2 regions of the Photobacterium sagamiensis genome follow, and region 1 is predicted to be linked to the other one. Evidence: predicted binding sites of a transcription regulator. Region 1 holds the regulator's gene; the other holds the start of a gene.
What was found. Region 1 encodes PurR, which represses purine synthesis genes. Its sites were predicted from a motif close to TNANGNAAACGTTTNCNTNA; they were not measured.
Positions count from the first base shown of each region.

Region 2: a site for PurR is predicted at 3,633-3,652, ahead of purL (phosphoribosylformylglycinamidine synthase). Genes of this name have one in related genera too.

Region 1 covers NZ_JAKJSP010000047.1:4,801-15,580, reverse strand. Annotated here, with positions in the region: gene L4D76_RS20790 (ABC transporter permease) at 1-435, opposite strand, end outside; gene L4D76_RS20785 (ABC transporter substrate-binding protein) at 629-1,804, opposite strand; gene L4D76_RS20780 (dihydrolipoyl dehydrogenase family protein) at 1,801-4,080, opposite strand; gene L4D76_RS20775 (carboxymuconolactone decarboxylase family protein) at 4,094-4,681, opposite strand; gene L4D76_RS20770 (hypothetical protein) at 4,802-5,194, opposite strand; gene L4D76_RS20765 (TfoX/Sxy family DNA transformation protein) at 5,422-6,012, opposite strand; cyclic di-GMP riboswitch class I at 6,136-6,240, opposite strand; gene purR (HTH-type transcriptional repressor PurR) at 6,439-7,443, opposite strand; gene L4D76_RS20755 (hypothetical protein) at 7,996-8,391, shown strand; gene L4D76_RS20750 (hypothetical protein) at 8,472-8,669, shown strand; gene L4D76_RS20745 (hypothetical protein) at 8,726-9,292, opposite strand; gene torD (molecular chaperone TorD) at 9,514-10,164, opposite strand; gene torA (trimethylamine-N-oxide reductase TorA) at 10,344-10,780, opposite strand, start outside.
Region 2 covers NZ_JAKJSP010000049.1:4,645-11,804, reverse strand. Annotated here, with positions in the region: gene purL (phosphoribosylformylglycinamidine synthase) at 1-3,457, opposite strand, end outside; gene mltF (membrane-bound lytic murein transglycosylase MltF) at 3,808-5,322, shown strand; gene L4D76_RS21230 (hypothetical protein) at 5,537-5,689, shown strand; gene tadA (tRNA adenosine(34) deaminase TadA) at 5,755-6,315, opposite strand; gene L4D76_RS21220 (LysR family transcriptional regulator) at 6,420-7,160, opposite strand, start outside.

The DNA of each region.
Region 1 (10,780 bases):
GATGCCATAAGGATCTTGGGTGAGAGCGAACAGTGACGAGGTGTCGATGCCAGCGGTTTCAGCCAGGCGGAATAACCATCCTGTCGGGGAAAACGTGAAGGCAAAACCAATGGCAAATGCCACATGAGGCAGCGACAACATGGGGGCGATCAGATGCTCAATACGTTGCCAACGCGAACTGTTCCAGTTCGCCTGTAAAATCAGAAAGCAAAATGTGGTTGCCAGCATGGTGCTGCCGACACCAGAAAGCAGTGTCAGCAATATGGACTGGATAAGGCCGGGCCACTGAAAGGCCGAGGTAAATGCAGACAGATTCGGGGAATCTAAGCCAAGTGCGGGTAACCAGGAAAAAGCCGGGATCGCAATGCCAATTACGCCGGGTAGTAAGGGCAGTGCACATATCACAATGGTTGCCAGGTAAAGCAAACGGATCATGGCAGGCTCAAAGCGTGAGTGACTTGAATGTTGTACAAATAAAATAGCTGCATGCGTATCAGTGTTATTCCTGATGAATTATGAAAAAAGAGTGCCGAGTTTCCAGGATCTCGACACTCGTATACTAGAAACTAGAAACTAGAAACTAGAAACTAGAAACTAGAAACTAGATTCTAGATTCTAGTCTCTAGGATTAATGCCCGTACCGGCGCTGCCATTCTTGTTCAATCGCTGTCAGCCAGCTTGGGTGAGGCTCGGCAACGGGTTTGAATAATGCAAAACCCCGGCTGCCACTATCTAGAGCCTCTTCTTTCAGTACCGAAGGATCGCCCCAGATGCTGGTATTTGCTTTACGTGCTTGAGCTTCAGGGCTTAGCAAAAAGTTAATGGCTACCTGAGCACCTTCTTTCGCTGATGCATTCCATGGAACGGCTAGAAAATGAATGTTTGATAGTGCCCCTTGGTTGAAAGCATAAGCCTGGGCTGTTTCTGCTAGCGTACCGTGTTCAATCGCAGCATTAGCTGCATTCGGGTTGAATGTAATGGCTAATAGTAGCTGCTGATCATCCAATAACTGAATTGTTTCGGTTGTACCTGATGGAAAACGCTGACCTTGTTGCCAGGCTACCGGGTGAAGCTGATCAAGGTACTGCCACAATGGTGCAGTGACCCGGTCAAAGCGTGCTTTATCTTTACTCAGAGCAATTGGTTGATAAAGCGCGGGCTTATCATCAGTCTGTTCAATTAAAGCTGCTTTTAAGAAACTGCTGCCATGAAACTCCGGTGGTTGAGGGTAACTGACTTTACCTGGGAACGCTTTCGCCAGGCTTAGCAGCTCAGCAAAACTTTGCGGTGGGTTATTCAGCGTCTGTTTATCATGAATGAAAACGAGCTGTCCGACCCCCCAGGGGGCTTCTAATCCTTCCGTTGGTTCGGTGAAATCTTCGAAAACCGGCAGACGCTGATCAACATATTGCCAGTTAGGAAGTTGCTCGACAAAAGGCCCGAACAATAACTCTCCTTGTTTCATTGAACGGAAGTTCTCGCCATTGATCCAAACCAGGTCGACACTGCCGTCGCTGTTTTTACCGGCCGTCTTTTCAGCCAGTAGTCGTTGGGTGGTTTCTGCGATATCAGCCACTTTCACATGTTTAAGTGTGACGTTGTAACGCTGCTTAAGTTGCTTCGCTGACCAACGCAGGTAGTCGTTAATTTCCTGACTGCCGCCCCAGGCATTAAAATAGACCGTTTGCCCGCTCGCTTTACTTTCAATAAGCTGCCATTGCTCAGACTGCTGAGTTGAAGCTTGTTCTGCATTTACCAAACAAGAGGCTAGCGATAGTGCCAGCCCCATAACTAGTTTTTTCATTGAATGTCCTTATTCTCGTTTAATACTGCCGCTGATTTTATATTTGCTGTTTCTTCTAAGTTGATTGTTTGTGCTTTTATATTTTCTGACTGGTTTTTGTCCGAGGCTTTTTCGTGCCGCATCCAGGTGTGATACTTTTTCACCCAAGCCAATAGCACCTGTGGTGCATTCGCTTGTTTCCAGACACCTGCCGTATACTTATTGGCTTCACTCATGGTCGGGTAGGGATGAACCGTTCCCAGTATTTTATTCAGCCCCAACCCATGACGCATGGCTAAGGTAAATTCAGCGAGTAGCTCACCGGCATTATTGCCGACAATTGTTGCACCGAGAATTTTATCTTTACCTTTCGGGGTGATCACTTTGATAAAACCGTAATCTTCGCCGTCTGTGATCGCCCGGTCAAGATCGTCGATACCATAAGTAACAACTTGATAGTTAATACCTTTGTTTTGCGCTTCTTTTTCGTTAATACCGACTCTGGCAACTTCGGGTGAGGTGTAAGTCGCCGCGGGCAATACGGAATAATCGGCTTTAAATTTCTTAAACTGGCCAAACAGGCCGTTGACTGCGGCATACCATGCTTGGTGTGCTGCTGCGTGGGTTAACTGAAAAGGCCCCGACACATCACCGACGGCAAAAATATTAGGATATTTGGTTTGCAGGTAATCGTTCACCTCAACGGTGCCACGTTCTGTTGTCGTAATACCGAGCTGTTCAAGACCAAAACCCTGAACATTTGCCACGCGACCAAGGGCGAGCATAACGGCATCAAATTCAATAATGACTTGTTCACCGTTGTTTTCCAGATAAGCGCGTTGAACATGTGTGTCATCGTCTTGCGTGAGACCTTTTTCAGAAACTGACTCGAAGCGTATCGCTTTATGGGCAAGTCTGATGTCAACTCCATCTTTGATCATGCTTGCTTTGACTAAAAGTGAGGCGTCGTTATCTTCGCGAATGAGTAGTTGCTCCGCCATTTCGACTAAGATTACCCGGCTACCTAAACGACTGAAGCTCTGCGCGAGTTCACAACCAATCGGGCCCCCGCCAAGTACTAGCAAGCGTTTTGGCTGCTCTTTAAGCGACCAGATTGTATCAGACGTTAAGTAATTAACATCTTGCAGTCCTGGAATATTAGGGACTAATGGACGGGCACCTGTTGCGATAACAATGTTACGGGTGGTGATGCGCTTGCCATTCACTTCCACTTCCCATGGGGAAAGGATTTGTGCTTCGCCTTTGACACAGTTAACCCCTAGCTTGGAGTAACGTTCGACCGAGTCGTGGGGTTCGATTTTAGCAATAACGTTATGAATACGTGCCATCACCTGTTCAAAATTGACCTGTGGCTTATCCGTTGTGATACCAAATTCATGGGCACGGGAAATTTCAGCCATGGAGTGTGCAGCGCGGATAATCGCTTTTGATGGTACACACCCGGTATTGAGGCAGTCCCCCCCCATTTGATGTTTCTCGATAAGGGTTACTTCGGCTTTAACGGCTGCGGCAATATACGAGCTCACTAAGCCGCCGGCACCCGCACCGATAACCACCATATTCTGATCAAACTGATCAGGGCGCTGCCAGTCAGCATATACGCGACGTTGGGTAATGATGTTCATGATGAACTTAGCAATGAGAGGGAAAATTCCCAGCAGTGCAAGAGAGGCCAATACAGGCGCTGAAATAATACCGCTCAATGTTTCAATTTCACCTAACTGCATACCTGCGTTGAGATACACCACGGTACCTGCCAGCATACCTAACTGACTCACAACGTAGAACATACGGGTATTCAGCGGGGTTAAACCCATTAACAGGTTTACCACAAAGAATGGGAACACGGGAATTAAACGCAGGGTGAACAGGTAGAAAGCCCCGTCTTTTTCGATACCGGCATTAATCGGAGCAATACGATTACCGAATTTAGCTTGTACCCAGTCACGTAGAATAAAGCGGCTGAATAAAAATGCTAACGTTGCGCCAATAGAACTGGCAAAAGACACCAGTACTAAGCTCCACCAGAAACCAAATAATGCAGCACCTAACAGCGTCATGATGGCGGCACCGGGCAATGACAGAGCCGTTACAATCACATAAACGGCAAAGTACACCAGACTAGACAAGAAAGGTTGTTCGGCAATGGTGTCTTTTAATGCTAGTTGCTGAGCCTTAGCTTGTTCCAGGGTGAAGTATTGCCCCAGATCAAACGCGAACCAGAGCCCAATCAGGGTGATAATTGTAACGAGGAGCAGGAGTTTTTTTCTATCCATGATGACACCTCTGCTATTTAGTTTGTGATTCAGCTGCTGATGAATCCTTCTCATCGTCAACTTGTATAGGTAAAGAACATAGCTCTTGACTAGGAACATCAAGCGCCGTATTAAATTTAGCGGATAAGTTCTGGAATGCCGCTAACGCCGTCAGCTCAACAATACTATCTTCATCAAACCACTTTTTAAGATTGGCGATCATTTCTTCGCTAACGCGCTGGCCTGTGATCGTCATCGCTTCCACATAGGTTAAAACAATCTGTTCTTGCTCTGTGAATAATTCGCTTTGCTGCCAGTGGGCAAGGGCTGTAATTTTTTCGACAGAGTTGCAGCGTTCGGCGAGTTTCATGCCGTTGGCATCAACGCAGAAGGCACAGTCGTTAAGCTGTGATACGCGTACACCAACTAAAGAGCGGATCACGGGAGAGATAGGTGATGACTTACGATCGAGAAAACCAAAGAAACCCGCAACTAGCCAGAACAGTGCCGGACGTCTTCCCCACAGCAGGGCGGGGTTTAAGACTTCCCCATAATGGCGTTTTTGAAGCCAAAGTAATGGTTTAATAGAAAAGGAATAACGAGGCTTGGTTGAAATACGCACTTTGGATCCTTATTGCTGTAGTTGTTCTGGCATAACTCAATGCTATACCAACGCAGCAACAAAGACCGGGCTAAGGGTATGAATATTTCAGGAATTTATGAAATATATCTTTTAATTCGATTAGTTGATGGTTATTTCAACACTTTGAATCTCAACTTGCTGTGCAACCCGCGAATCAGGTTGTTCTGTGGCTAGCAAATAACCGCAGGCCACCACAGGAAGTAAAGCTAACAACATGGTTTTACCAATATGGTAATTACGGTACCAATATTTTTTAGCTCTTATTTTAAGGATTAAGCCCCAAAACAGCATTAAAAGGTTAAATGCACCAATGATGGTAAGAGTGTCATACAGCAGATCTAACGGTGCAAACTGGTTGTAAACAAAAAACATCGCCATTAACGGTGGTAGCAAACTGATAAAGATCAAACTGCGAAGTAGCTTTGGCCACTTATAAAATTTGTCTCTAAATATGTGATCTGTTTGACCCGGGAAAGGCTTGGAGCAGAACATAGCAACCTCTCAGTAAATAATGCTCGCATGATTTTACAAACCTTCATATTAATTGAAAGCTTATTGATGCATTTATGAGCAGCTTTGTGAGAGGGTTCAATATTTGACATAGCCTGACATAAGGTAATACGAGCTTTTATGCATAGTCTGCTGGAGAAGCAGAGACAGAGAGATCTGTGAGGTAAAAAAAGAGGCGTGATGCGCCTCTTTCATGGTTGATCAATTGATTATGGTAACGCAGACAACAACTCGGTACGTCGCTGTTCAGTGATAACAGACCAATGTTTACCACTGATCGCACCTTCCAATGCCCATAACAACTCGACATTTAATGATTCTTGATGCGTTTGCTGTAAAGCTTTGTAGGCATCAAGTGCGCCAAGATCAAAAAGTTGTTCTATGGTATCAATGCCTGCTTTCTTTAACATTCGTTCATTGGCTAAACGTAAGTTCGGAAGGTCTTTGATACGATTAGGACCGGTGTTGCTTTTGGTCTTTTTATCTTGTTGGGCTGCCGCTAGAGAGCGTTTTGCCTGGCAGAGAATTTTACTTGGGTCATTCCACCATTGGTCAGGAATAGCATAATGCTTGGTGACAACCGGAAATCCGCGCTTCTTGTACACGTATGGTTCAAGGCCGGCTTGCTTAAATTCTTGTTCATTATCGGCATTTGCACGCAAGTGTAGTTTATCGTTCACTACGAGAGCGAACATAGTTTCACCGGCGAAAATACCAAAACCGCCAAACATCGAGCGTGACTTAATGCACTCTAAACAGTCAAATAATTTTAATGTGTCTTTTAGTACTGGTTTATCCATGCTTCTTCTCGGTGAAAAATACTTTGAGTCACCTAACATCGGAGCGAGGAAATCAGATTAGCAAGTTGCCGAATAGTTTTGTCAAATGTGTGTAAAAATTTGACCGTATCCGAGCAAAAATCCATCGGTAACCCCGCTACCATAAGTTAAGTTAGTTATAAAAAACCACTTTCTTTTAGGCCGGAAGCTTTGCGTCCCACTCTTTCGGGTGGTTTGCCTTGTTCGTGACTTAATAAAGTTTATCGTAGATAAGGTATTTGTTCTTACTCTAAGCTATTGGAAATGTGATACTGCTTCCAGTTATTTGCTTTTTTATATGTTTTACGCCGCTGTTAAATTGAATTGAGCATTTTTTCTGATGATATATTCGTGTCTAAAAAAGCCGACAAGTGATGACTTGTCGGCTTCTTGTTGTACGCAGTGGGATCAGTTTAAGTCTTTGACAGATTTCCGAATCACTAATTCAGGTGCCATTTCAAACACACGTCGGGCATGATCCTTATCTTTCACGCGTTCCATCAGAATTTCGACTGCCGTCTTACCTAAACGACGTTTAGGCTGGTGGATAGTGGTCAACGGTGGTGAGAAGTATGGTGCTAGCTCAATGTTGTCGTAACCGATGATAGAAATATCGCCAGGTACGCGGATACCTGCCTGCTCAAAAGTACTGATCAATGCCATTGCCATAATGTCGTTGAAACAAAAGATGGCAGTAGGGCGCTCGTCCATTGCAATGTACTGGTTAGCAGCTGCAACAGCAGACTCACATTCAAAATCCCCTTCAAGAATCCAATCATCATTCACGACCAGATTGGCTTCTGCCATTGCTTTTTTGAAACCTTTTAAACGCTCACGGCAGGTGACTTTCTCAACATGACCTGACAGACAGCCAATTTTAGCATGGCCGTGTTCAATAAAATGCTTGGTAGCAATGTAACCACCAAATTCAGCGTTATCCTGGATCTTATCTGTATGCGGGCTTTCCGGGCCCCAGTCCATGATCACCATTGGCAGATCACTTTTACGTTCAAGTAGGTCAAGTAGCTCTTGGTCGATATCCGAGCACATCACAAGCAATCCATCAACACGCTTTTCAGCTAGCATGCGCAGGTAATCACGTTGCTTAGATAAGTTACCTTCGGTGTTACAAAGGATCAGGGTGTAGCCATCCTTGTAACAATACTCTTCAACACCGTGAATGACTTCGGCAAAAAACGGGTTGGTTGATTTGGTTACCAACATACCAATGGTGCGAGTCGTATTACATTTGAGGCTTCGTGCTACCGCACTGGGTGCGTAGTTGAGTTCATCAACGGCGGCCAGTACTTTTTTCTGTGTTGCTTCTGCCACGAAGCGGGTTTTGTTGATCACGTGAGAAACTGTTGTGGTCGACACACCAGCCATACGTGCAACATCTTTAATCGTTGCCATATTTATTCTTCTAATAATTGTAGGTCAGAGGTCTGATCCGACCAATTCTTAACTGATACCAAATTGAGTAACTACGCAACCGTTAATTACCTATTTATTCAATTTGGTACGATTGATATTTCACAAAGTATAAAACGTCAAAAAGCCGCTTCTCTAACGAGCGGCTTGGTATTAATGCTAGCCCCAAAAGGCGTTTCACTGTGTAATCGCTTGCGTTCACATTTTACTGAGTGTAGCGCACAGTGCAACGTTTCTGTATACCAAGAGGAAATTACTTGATAGACATCAACAATCTTTATGCAACTTCAGTAAACTAGGTTCATAATAATGCATGGATAAATGCTTTTTAAAGTCTTTAATGAGAGATTTTGGCTAGGCTTTTCAGGTCAGTAACGACGACATAGTTGGTTGGTCCCTTGTTTGTTTAGGTCGTTATTGCGGACTCTGGCGGAAACGCTTGATCAGGATCATCGTAACACTTGGGCTCGCTTGATGTGTCGGAAATTCGTGTGATAATTGTCATATTAACGACGATGATATTGGGTCAAATTTATGTCCGGTGATAATAAAAGTGGTGTTCGCTTTGCTTACATTGCGAGCTTTCTTACGCCTTTAACTTTAATGATTTCAGGCATTGTTGCGGTTATATATTCCGCTTACCAGTTGAATAAAGGCACTGATGAACTGACTTACAGTCATTACTACACCATTATTCGCACCTTCTTCTTGTTCTTTACTTTCTTTGTGGTGCTGGGTGTAACTGCAGCGACTACTACAGGAATGGTTGCTGGCGCTGAGTATTGGGTACACAGCGATTTTCTGGATAAGGCTCTTCACGTCATTCCGGTTGTTGGCCTTATCATTGCTGCTCTGGCAATTGTGAAATGGTTTGTAAAACATATCCAAGGGATGAAGTTACTTAGCCAGAATAAAGCTATTGAGCTTTAATTACCAATGAGCAGCTCGAAGTCCATGTCAGCAAATTTAGATTAAAATTAATATTGAGCAGGCTGCTTGGAGTAATAGCGATGGTAACAGCGCTAACTGGCCCCACCAAAGAGCAGGGGCATCAGATTTCCCGAACTGCGAGACGAAACAAACGGTTAAGTATGCATGAAGGGATTGCCCCCTGGTGTGATTGTTGTGTTTGCGAAGCCGAGCCCTACTGGGCCGATGTGGCCAAGGAGATGGGAATTAATCTGAGCGATTATGAAGATGATTGCTAATCCAACTTCACCGCGGCACACTTGCCGCGGTGAGTCACTTTAACCAATCTTTGCTATTACTGAATAGTCTCGATTAAATTATTTAGTTCATCAACCAATTGCTCTGTTTTGGGATCCTGGGCTTTCATTGCCGCGAAGGTATCTTGCTGGAGCTTTTCCTGCATACCCATTAGGTCTTTGTCGGCCATGATAGCCTGGCGTTGTTCCGCCATTGTTTGTTTGGCCGCTGTAAACTCTTTAATTAGCTCACTGCGCTTTTCTTCGCTAAGGGAAGTATCCTGAACTTGCTCTTGGATCTCTTGTGCTTTAGCTATGAACTCTTCAGGCGCATAGCCGATTTCATCTGCTTTTTGCTGAAACTTGCTCTCTAACTGCTTAGATTGTTCTGCCAAGTCTGGGTTAGCTTGCAGGGTTTGCTGCCTGATGCTGGTGAGATCCCGCTGGATTGAATTAATGCGGTTTACTGTATCTCGTTGTGCAACTATTGAATCAGCGGCTATGCCACTGGCATTAACTTGAGGAGCCAGCAATATCATAGATAAAAATACCAGAGGCAAAGACATTTTAACAAACCAGCTCTTCATCGATGGAGAGGGCTTTACTAGCGTATTGAGTTTATGCATCGCAGATATCTCTTTGTTATCAGTGTTGTTTAAATCTATAAAAGTCACGAGCAGGTAATGTCAGGGTATTGTCATGAAAGCTGTTCGTTTGCTGAACCGATATAACAAGCAGGGAGTGGGGATAGATAATTAATGGAATTGGTATGAAGAAAAAAAGCCGGCATTTAATGCCGGCAACTAGAGATAGTGTGGTTCAGTATTTATGATGACCGATTAGATTATTATTCTTCTCCGGCAAGGAATGCCGAGTCTAATTTACAAAATGCAACAAGCAGATCAACAGCTGCGGTATAGAAGCCAAAGTTATCGCGTGATTTACATGCTTGGGCAAAGATTGGCAGCCAGTTCAATAGCATGTTGTTCACGAATGACAACTGCGCCTGCATCACTTCTTCTCGCTTTTCTTCGTCTTTTTGATGGTTAGCCAGGATAATCAGGTTGCCCATGAAATCCAGCTCAACAGCAATGTGGTCAGCGGGTTCATTGAATTCTTTATGTTGAGCAATGTTGTACTGCTCCATTAGCTTGTTCATGTCTTGTGCCGGCTTGTCATTCAGCAGGCCGCTTTCACCGACATACATAGAGGCATATGGCAGGGCACCAGACTTTGGTGTACTCAGGAATAAGCCACAAAAATCTGCTGCCAGCTCAAGCTGTGCATCTTCACGCACCTTTAAGCGATTAATTGCCTCGCGGAATGACTCGACAGGCTGTTTAAGCTCTGGTGTCATACCAAGACCAGACAAGAAGGTGAACATCTCGTCACCGTGATATTCCACTAAATCTTCCGTCGTCAACTCACGAGCTAATAGTGAAGACATCCACCAGTAAATTTCAGCACGTTGTTCGTTGAAAGCAATAAATTCTTGCATGATCACTGTCACTCCAGACACTTAAAAACATATTCACATAAAACATAATGTTGCTAATGATTATATGTGAATAGGTTCTATTTTTGGGGAAAGAAAGGCAATGTTGTTACTCACATCGCCTATAAATTTATCAATAGCCTGCAACTGCAGGCTATTGATGTCTTTTCGAATAAAGCGAATTACGCTAAATCCATCGCCGGGAAGAGCGGGTTGATATCAGTAACTTCTTCCGGGCCATTGAAACCCGTTACTGCAGGTACTTTACCCGTATATTTCTCGATCTCTACCTGGGCAGAAGCAGCAGATGTTGCCTGAGCCAGTTTTGATGAGCCGACATCTTGTGTCAGTACGTTTGGATCACCGTAAGTACAAAGTGTACCTGGCTTGCCACCTTCTAGCGGGCTATACCATGCACCTTCGTGGATACGACAAACACCTGATTTGTAGTCGTCAGTAACAACGGCACCAGCAAGAACTTCACCACGGTCGTTGAATACGCGAACGATGTCACCAGATTTAATACCGCGTGTTTTCGCGTCTGCAGTGCTGATGTATACAGGTTCGCGATCCGCAACAGCGTAAGTAGCACGGTGATCAGTTGACGAACAAAGCTGCG
Region 2 (7,160 bases), on a different contig from region 1:
CGTTACAGACACCAAGTGCCAGTGTATCGTTGCGATGGAAGAAGGCTTCGAATTGATCACGTGCCATGTTGTTGAACAACACTGACTTCGCCCAGCCTTCACCGGCACCTAATACGTCACCGTAAGAGAAGCCGCCACAAGCAACCAGACCATTGAAACCGTCCAGCTTCACGTTGCCAGAAAGAATATCACTCATGTGAACGTCTCTCGCTTCAAACCCTGCACGATCAAAGGCTGCTGCCATTTCCACGTGGGAGTTTACGCCCTGCTCTCGCAGGATAGCCATTTGCGGTTTGGCGCCCTTGTTTATAGCAGGAGCCCCTGCTTTTCGTGAAGAGATAAAGGGTGCGGCAATATCTTTATTAAGATCAAAGCTTAGTTTGGTGTTCAAACCAGGATCGCTGTTGTCTTTCTTCGCTTCAAACTCTTGCAATGCACCTGCCGGGTTATCACGCATCGCCTGCATCTGATACGTGGTTTCAGCCCAGATAGTACGAAGCTCTGTACGGCTCTGTTCTAAAACGCGGTCGTTACCATTCCAGATACGAACCACATCTTCATCAATCACAGTACCGATAATATGGCTACATGCTTCCAGACCGTTTGCTGCCAGTACCGATTGAACAGTATCGAGATCTTCAGTGCGAACTTGCAATACCGCACCTAACTCTTCGTTAAATAGCGTTGCCAGTACATCTTCACACTCGTCAAATTCAGTGGTGTTGATATCCACTTCAACACCGGTGTGACCTGCAAATGCCATTTCAGCCAGCGTTACATACAGACCACCATCACCACGGTCATGGTAAGCCAGTACTTTCTCATCACGAACCAGTGCTTGAACTGCGTAGAAGAAACCTTTTAGTAGCTCAGGGCTATCAACATCAGCAGGCTTGTCCCCCAGTTGCTTATAAACCTGTGCCAGTGCCGTTGCACCGAGGCGATTTTGACCACAGCCGAGATCAATCAAGACCAGACTGGATTCGCCTTTATCTGTACGTAGCTGAGGCGTTACTGTTTTACGTACGTCTTCAACACGGCCAAATGCGGTAATAACCAATGATAGCGGAGAGGTAACTTCTTTCTGTTCACCGTCTTGTTCCCACTTGGTCTTCATCGACATCGAGTCTTTACCAACGGGAATGGTCAGGCCAAGCGCCGGACACAGCTCTTCACCAACCGCTTTAACGGCTTCGTACAGACCCGCATCTTCGCCTGGGTGGCCAGCAGGAGACATCCAGTTCGCTGACAGATTGATACGCTTCATGTCGCCGATATCAGCACTTGCGATGTTGGTGATGGCTTCACCGACGGCTAAACGTGCAGACGCACCGAAATCAAGCAATGCAACAGGTGTACGCTCACCCATAGACATCGCTTCACCGTGATACGTGTCATAGCTCGCTGCTGTTACGGCACAGTTAGCAACCGGAACCTGCCATGGACCCACCATCTGATCACGCGCAACCAAACCTGTTACCGTACGGTCACCAATGGTGATCAGGAAGGTTTTCTCAGCAACCGCGGGCAGACGAAGTACACGGTGTGTTGCTTCTTCTAACTTGATCGCGCTGCGATCAATGGCCTGACCTTCTGCTTTTTGCGTCTTAACATCGCGATGCATCTTCGGCGCTTTGCCCAACAAGATGTCCATCGGCATATCAATTGGCGTGTTGTCAAAATGGCTGTCTTCCAGCGTTAGGTGACGTTCTTCAGTTGCTTCACCCACGACTGCGTACGGCGCACGCTCACGCTTACAGATTGCATCAAATGCCGCCATATTTTCTGGCGCAACTGCCATAACATAACGTTCTTGCGATTCGTTACACCAGATCTCCAGCGGGCTCATGCCAGGTTCATCATTAGGTACATCACGCAGCTGGAATTTACCGCCACGTTCGCCGTCATCAACAAGCTCAGGTAATGCATTAGAAATACCGCCCGCACCCACATCGTGGATAAAGGCGATTGGGTTGTTTTCTCCCATCTGCCAGCAACCGTCGATCACTTCCTGGCAACGACGTTCCATCTCTGGATTTTCACGCTGTACCGACGCAAAATCTAAATCTTCCGCAGACTGACCCGATGCCATGGATGAAGCAGCGCCACCGCCCAAACCAATGTTCATCGCAGGGCCACCAAGTACGATAAGCTTCGCACCGACTGGGATTTCTTTTTTCTGTACGTGTTCTGCGCGAATGTTACCCATACCACCAGCAATCATGATTGGCTTGTGGTAACCACGGATTTCTTCACCGTTGTGTGAGGTCACTTTTTCTTCGTAGGTACGGAAGTAACCTAACAGGTTAGGACGTCCGAATTCGTTGTTAAATGCAGCGCCACCTAGCGGGCCTTCGAGCATGATATCTAATGCGTTAACAATACGGCCCGGCTTACCGAAGTCGGTTTCCCATGGCTGTTCGAACCCAGGAACACGCAAGTTAGACACAGTGAAGCCCACCAGACCTGCTTTTGGCTTACCGCCGATACCGGTCGCGCCTTCATCACGAATTTCACCACCAGAGCCGGTAGAAGCACCAGGCCAAGGAGAAATTGCAGTTGGGTGGTTATGAGTTTCTACCTTCATCAGGATATGTGCCGCTTCCTGATGGTAGTTATATTGGCGAGACTCTGGGTTGGGGAAGAAACGGCCGACTTCAGAGCCTTCCATGACTGCGGCATTATCTTTGTACGCAGACAGAACGTGCTCATGGTTCTTTTCGTAGGTGTTCTTGATCATTTTGAACAATGACTTTTCCTGATCGACACCGTCGATAGTCCAGTCAGCGTTAAAGATCTTATGACGACAGTGCTCTGAGTTTGCCTGCGCAAACATCATCAGTTCGATGTCGTTAGGGTTGCGTCCTAACTTAGTGAAGTTTTCAACTAAGTAGTCGATTTCATCTTCAGCCAGTGCCAGGCCTAGCTTCAGGTTCGCCTCTTCCAGCGCTTTTCGGCCGTCAGCTAAAATATCAACGCTCTGAACCGGTGCCGGCTCCGCTTGGGTAAAGAGTGCAGTCGCGGCATTTAAATCAGTGAAAACAACTTCCATCATACGGTCGTGGATCAGACCTTTGAGCTCAGTCAGTTGTACATCCGTCAGATCAGCCGTTGTGTCGACATAATAAGCCGTACCACGCTCTAAGCGCTTGACGTTATGTAGTGCACAGTTATGGGCGATATCCGTCGATTTGGAAGACCATGGAGAGATTGTTCCCGGACGAGGGATAACCAGAAGCATTGTGCCTGTCGGCTCATGCTCAGCAATCGTCGGACCGTAGGTTAGCAGGCTTGCCAGCTTGCTTTGCTCATCAGCATTCAGGGGAGCCGATACATCAGCAAAATGCATAAACTCAGCGTAAATGCCTGACACAGGCAGATCTAACTCGCGGCAACGCTCTAATAGCTTATTAACGCGAAACTCAGACAGTGCGGGTGAACCACGCAAAATTTCCATGTGCGTACGTCTCTCGATTAGCAGTTGAATGAAGGTGATATTGGCCTAACACCCAGTTCAGTCACTGGGCTAATTACGTCAATGCCACCTTTTTCACCGAATTGACCCGATCAATCGAGGCGAGTAACTCACGATGGAGCGTAGTATAAAGGAATTTTTTTTGTGACGTAACTCCTGACGCAACCGTTTGCGTGTTTTTTTTCGCTCGTGGCAAAATATGAGGAAAAAGACAACGTTTTACCACTGTAGATGTCTAAAAGAGTAATTCTTCCCGAGAACAAGGCAGAGTCACTTTGCTCAATTGCCTACCTTTGGTATAAAGAACACCAAATTATAACGATGAGCATTTTTTGTTGAGCAATGATCTGTTAATCACGAAGGTTCGATACCTCTTTATTATCTTCCTGACGTTTATGCTACTTTCCGGGTGTAAGTGGCAGGAGAGCACGCAAAGCGATCTTAAGCAGATCCGCGAAAGCGGCGTTCTTCGGATTGGTACGCTGAACAACCAGCTGTCTTATTACATTGGCACTGATGGCCCGACGGGGCTCGATTATGAACTCGCCCAGCGTTTTGCCAGTAAATTAGGTGTCAAACTGGAAATGCAGCCAATGTTTACCCTGTCAGGCCTGTTTCCCGCTTTACAACGTGGCGATGTCGATATCATTGCCGCAGGATTGACGATAATCCCTGATCGCTTAGTCTCATTCCATCCGGCACCGGCTTATTATTATGCCAGCCAGCTAGTCGTGTATAAAAAAGGACAATGGCGCCCTCGTACTCCGGCCGATCTTGCCAAGAATAAAGGTAGCTTAACCGTCGTCAAAGGCTCCAGCCATGAAAAACGCTTGCTAGAGCTGAAAGCTGTGTATCCGAAACTTACCTGGGAATCGGTCGAAGATATAGACAGCGAAGAACTGCTGCGCATGGTTGCCGCGGGTAAGCTGGATTTTACCGTTGCAGATTCAGTTGATGTCGCACTGATCCAGCGTATTCACCCTGATATTGCGCTGGCGATGGAGCTGACCGAAGATGAAGCGATCAGCTGGTTTGTCAATAGCACAGCCGATGACAGCCTTTATGCACTGTTAATTGAATTCTTCGGCGAATTGCAGCAGAGCGGTGAATTAGCCCAGCTGGAAGAAAAGTACTTTGGTCACGTCGACAAGTTTGATTATGTTGATACCCGTGCATTTTTACGTGCGATCGAGAGCAAGTTACCTCAGTGGGAGTCTCTGTTTAAGAAGTATTCCAATGAACTTGACTGGCGTCTGATCGCCGCATTGTCATATCAGGAGTCACACTGGAACCCACGTGCGGTTTCACCAACCGGTGTAAGGGGCATGATGATGCTGACGTTACCCACCGCAAAATCGGTTGGTGTTAAAAACCGGCTCGATCCTGAGCAAAGTATCCGCGGCGGTAGCGATTACTTGCGCAAGATGATCAGCCGTGTTCCTGACAGTATCGAAGATCACGAAAAAGTCTGGTTCGCCCTGGCATCGTATAACGTCGGCTTCGGCCATCTGATGGACGCTCGCCGATTAACCAAACAACAAGGCGGAAACCCTGATGCCTGGAGTGATGTTAAACAACGTCTGCCATTGTTACGTCAGCAGAAGTACTACAAACAGACTCGCTACGGTTATGCCCGGGGGGATGAAGCGCTCAACTATGTAGAAAATATCCGCCGTTACTACCAGAGCATTATTGGTTACGAACAAGCGCATAACCGTGAGCCGCAGAGCGAAGAAATTCAGGTGATTGATGGTTTAAAAACCATCACCTCAATCTTACCGGCCAAACAGGTCAGTAATCAGACTGTGAACAGTAACGCAGAAGCGACGAACGAAATCAGCCGGTAGCCTTATCCCGATTGGTTCAAGCTAATACTCACAGCCCTACTTGATGTAGGGCTGTGTTTTTTTGAGATCACAAATAGACGGGCTGATTTTACAGAGATTAGGATCAAGATGAGACCTGGATCATTCTCAATTTTATATAATTAAGTCACAATCCAAGCAATGATGCTTACTGTGATCAGTGTTTGGCTGTCACATCTTTTCGGAAGAGAAAACAATGAGATTCTCGAAACAACATTCGGCAATTAAGCGTTTAAGGCAACGCCTCACATCGGCAGCAACCCGCCGTAAACGCTTAAGTATCAATACTCATCGTAAAACACTCTGGCGCCAGCGTACTTATATTGTTGCCGCTAACATTGCCAGCTAATACCGCTGACTGACAGAACTGCTTTCAGAGACTACTGGTTTCAGATACTAAAGAATAGAGCTCGGTCATTTCCTGTTTACAGGTATTTCCGAGCTTTTTATTTCTATCCTACAGCTTAGCTTGCGCTGCCTGTCTTTTTTCTCCGCTTTTTTTTCAGCCCGGCGACGCTTAAAAAAGGCCTGTAGTTGTACGCGGCATTCCTCGGCCAATATTCCCGACTGGCAACCGACATGGTGATTCACCTGATCATAACTCAGCAAGTTCATCAGACTGCCTGCGGCACCGGTTTTCAGATCATGGGCACCAAATACCACTTTGCCTATCCGGCTGTGCACCATCGCCGCCGCACACATCGGGCACGGCTCTAACGTCACGTACAGTGTGGCATCAATCAAGCGGTAGTTCTGCACCACTTTCCCGGCCTGACGCAACGCCATTATTTCTGCATGCGCTGTCGCATCATGCTGACCAATCGAACGGTTCCAGCCTTCACCAACAACCTGACCGTTATACACGACCACTGCGCCAACCGGCACTTCCCCTTCCGCTTCTGCCAGAGACGCCAGCTCAATCGCACGGCGCATATACAGTTCATCTTGGTTTACGTCGGTGTTCTGATCTGTCACGAGCTTTCTCAAATACGGTCATTTACCTGGGCGGCCGATTATAAGCCAAGCCACCCTCCACTCCAACCCATGCATCACTATCGCGCTGACGATTACGTTAACCTCTATGGCAATTGTTCCGCCAGATAATCCACCAGCATCCGCACTTTAGGAGATAAGTGGCGGTTATGGGGGTAGAGGGCCCATATCCCTTCTTTCGGCTCCTGATAATTATCCAGCACCGATACCAGGTTGCCGGCTTTAAGTTCCTGGTCAACATAGTAATCAGGTAGCTGCACCAGCCCGATCCCTTTTAACGCCGCATCGAGTAAGCCATAGCCGCTATTACAGATCAACGTTCCACAAACCCGCACACTCTTTTCTTTGCCCGCTTCCTGAAAACGCCAGTAATCGTGATTACCTAATAAACAATTATGGTGGCGAAGCTCGGATAAAGAGTGAGGAACGCCATACTTTTCCAGATATTCAGGCGCGGCGCAGACAAATTGAGTCCGGTTGGTGAGACGTTTCGCCATCATGGTAGAGCTGGATAACTTACCCAAACGAATTGCTAGATCAAACCCGCCTTCAACCAAATCAACTTGCCGGTTGGTGAGATCGACGACCACCTCAACCTCAGGATAACTCAGCATAAAATTACTCACTAACGGCATAATGTACTTTTCGCCATACGTCACTGGGGCTGTCAGCTTCACGATTCCTTGCGGAGTATCACGCAGATTACTGATAGCCCTCTCTGCCTCTTCCAGTCCATCCATGATCTGACGGCAGTGGCGGTAATACACCGTTCCCTCTTCGGTCAATGACACCTTGCGGGTCGTGCGGTAAAACAGCTTAGTACTTAG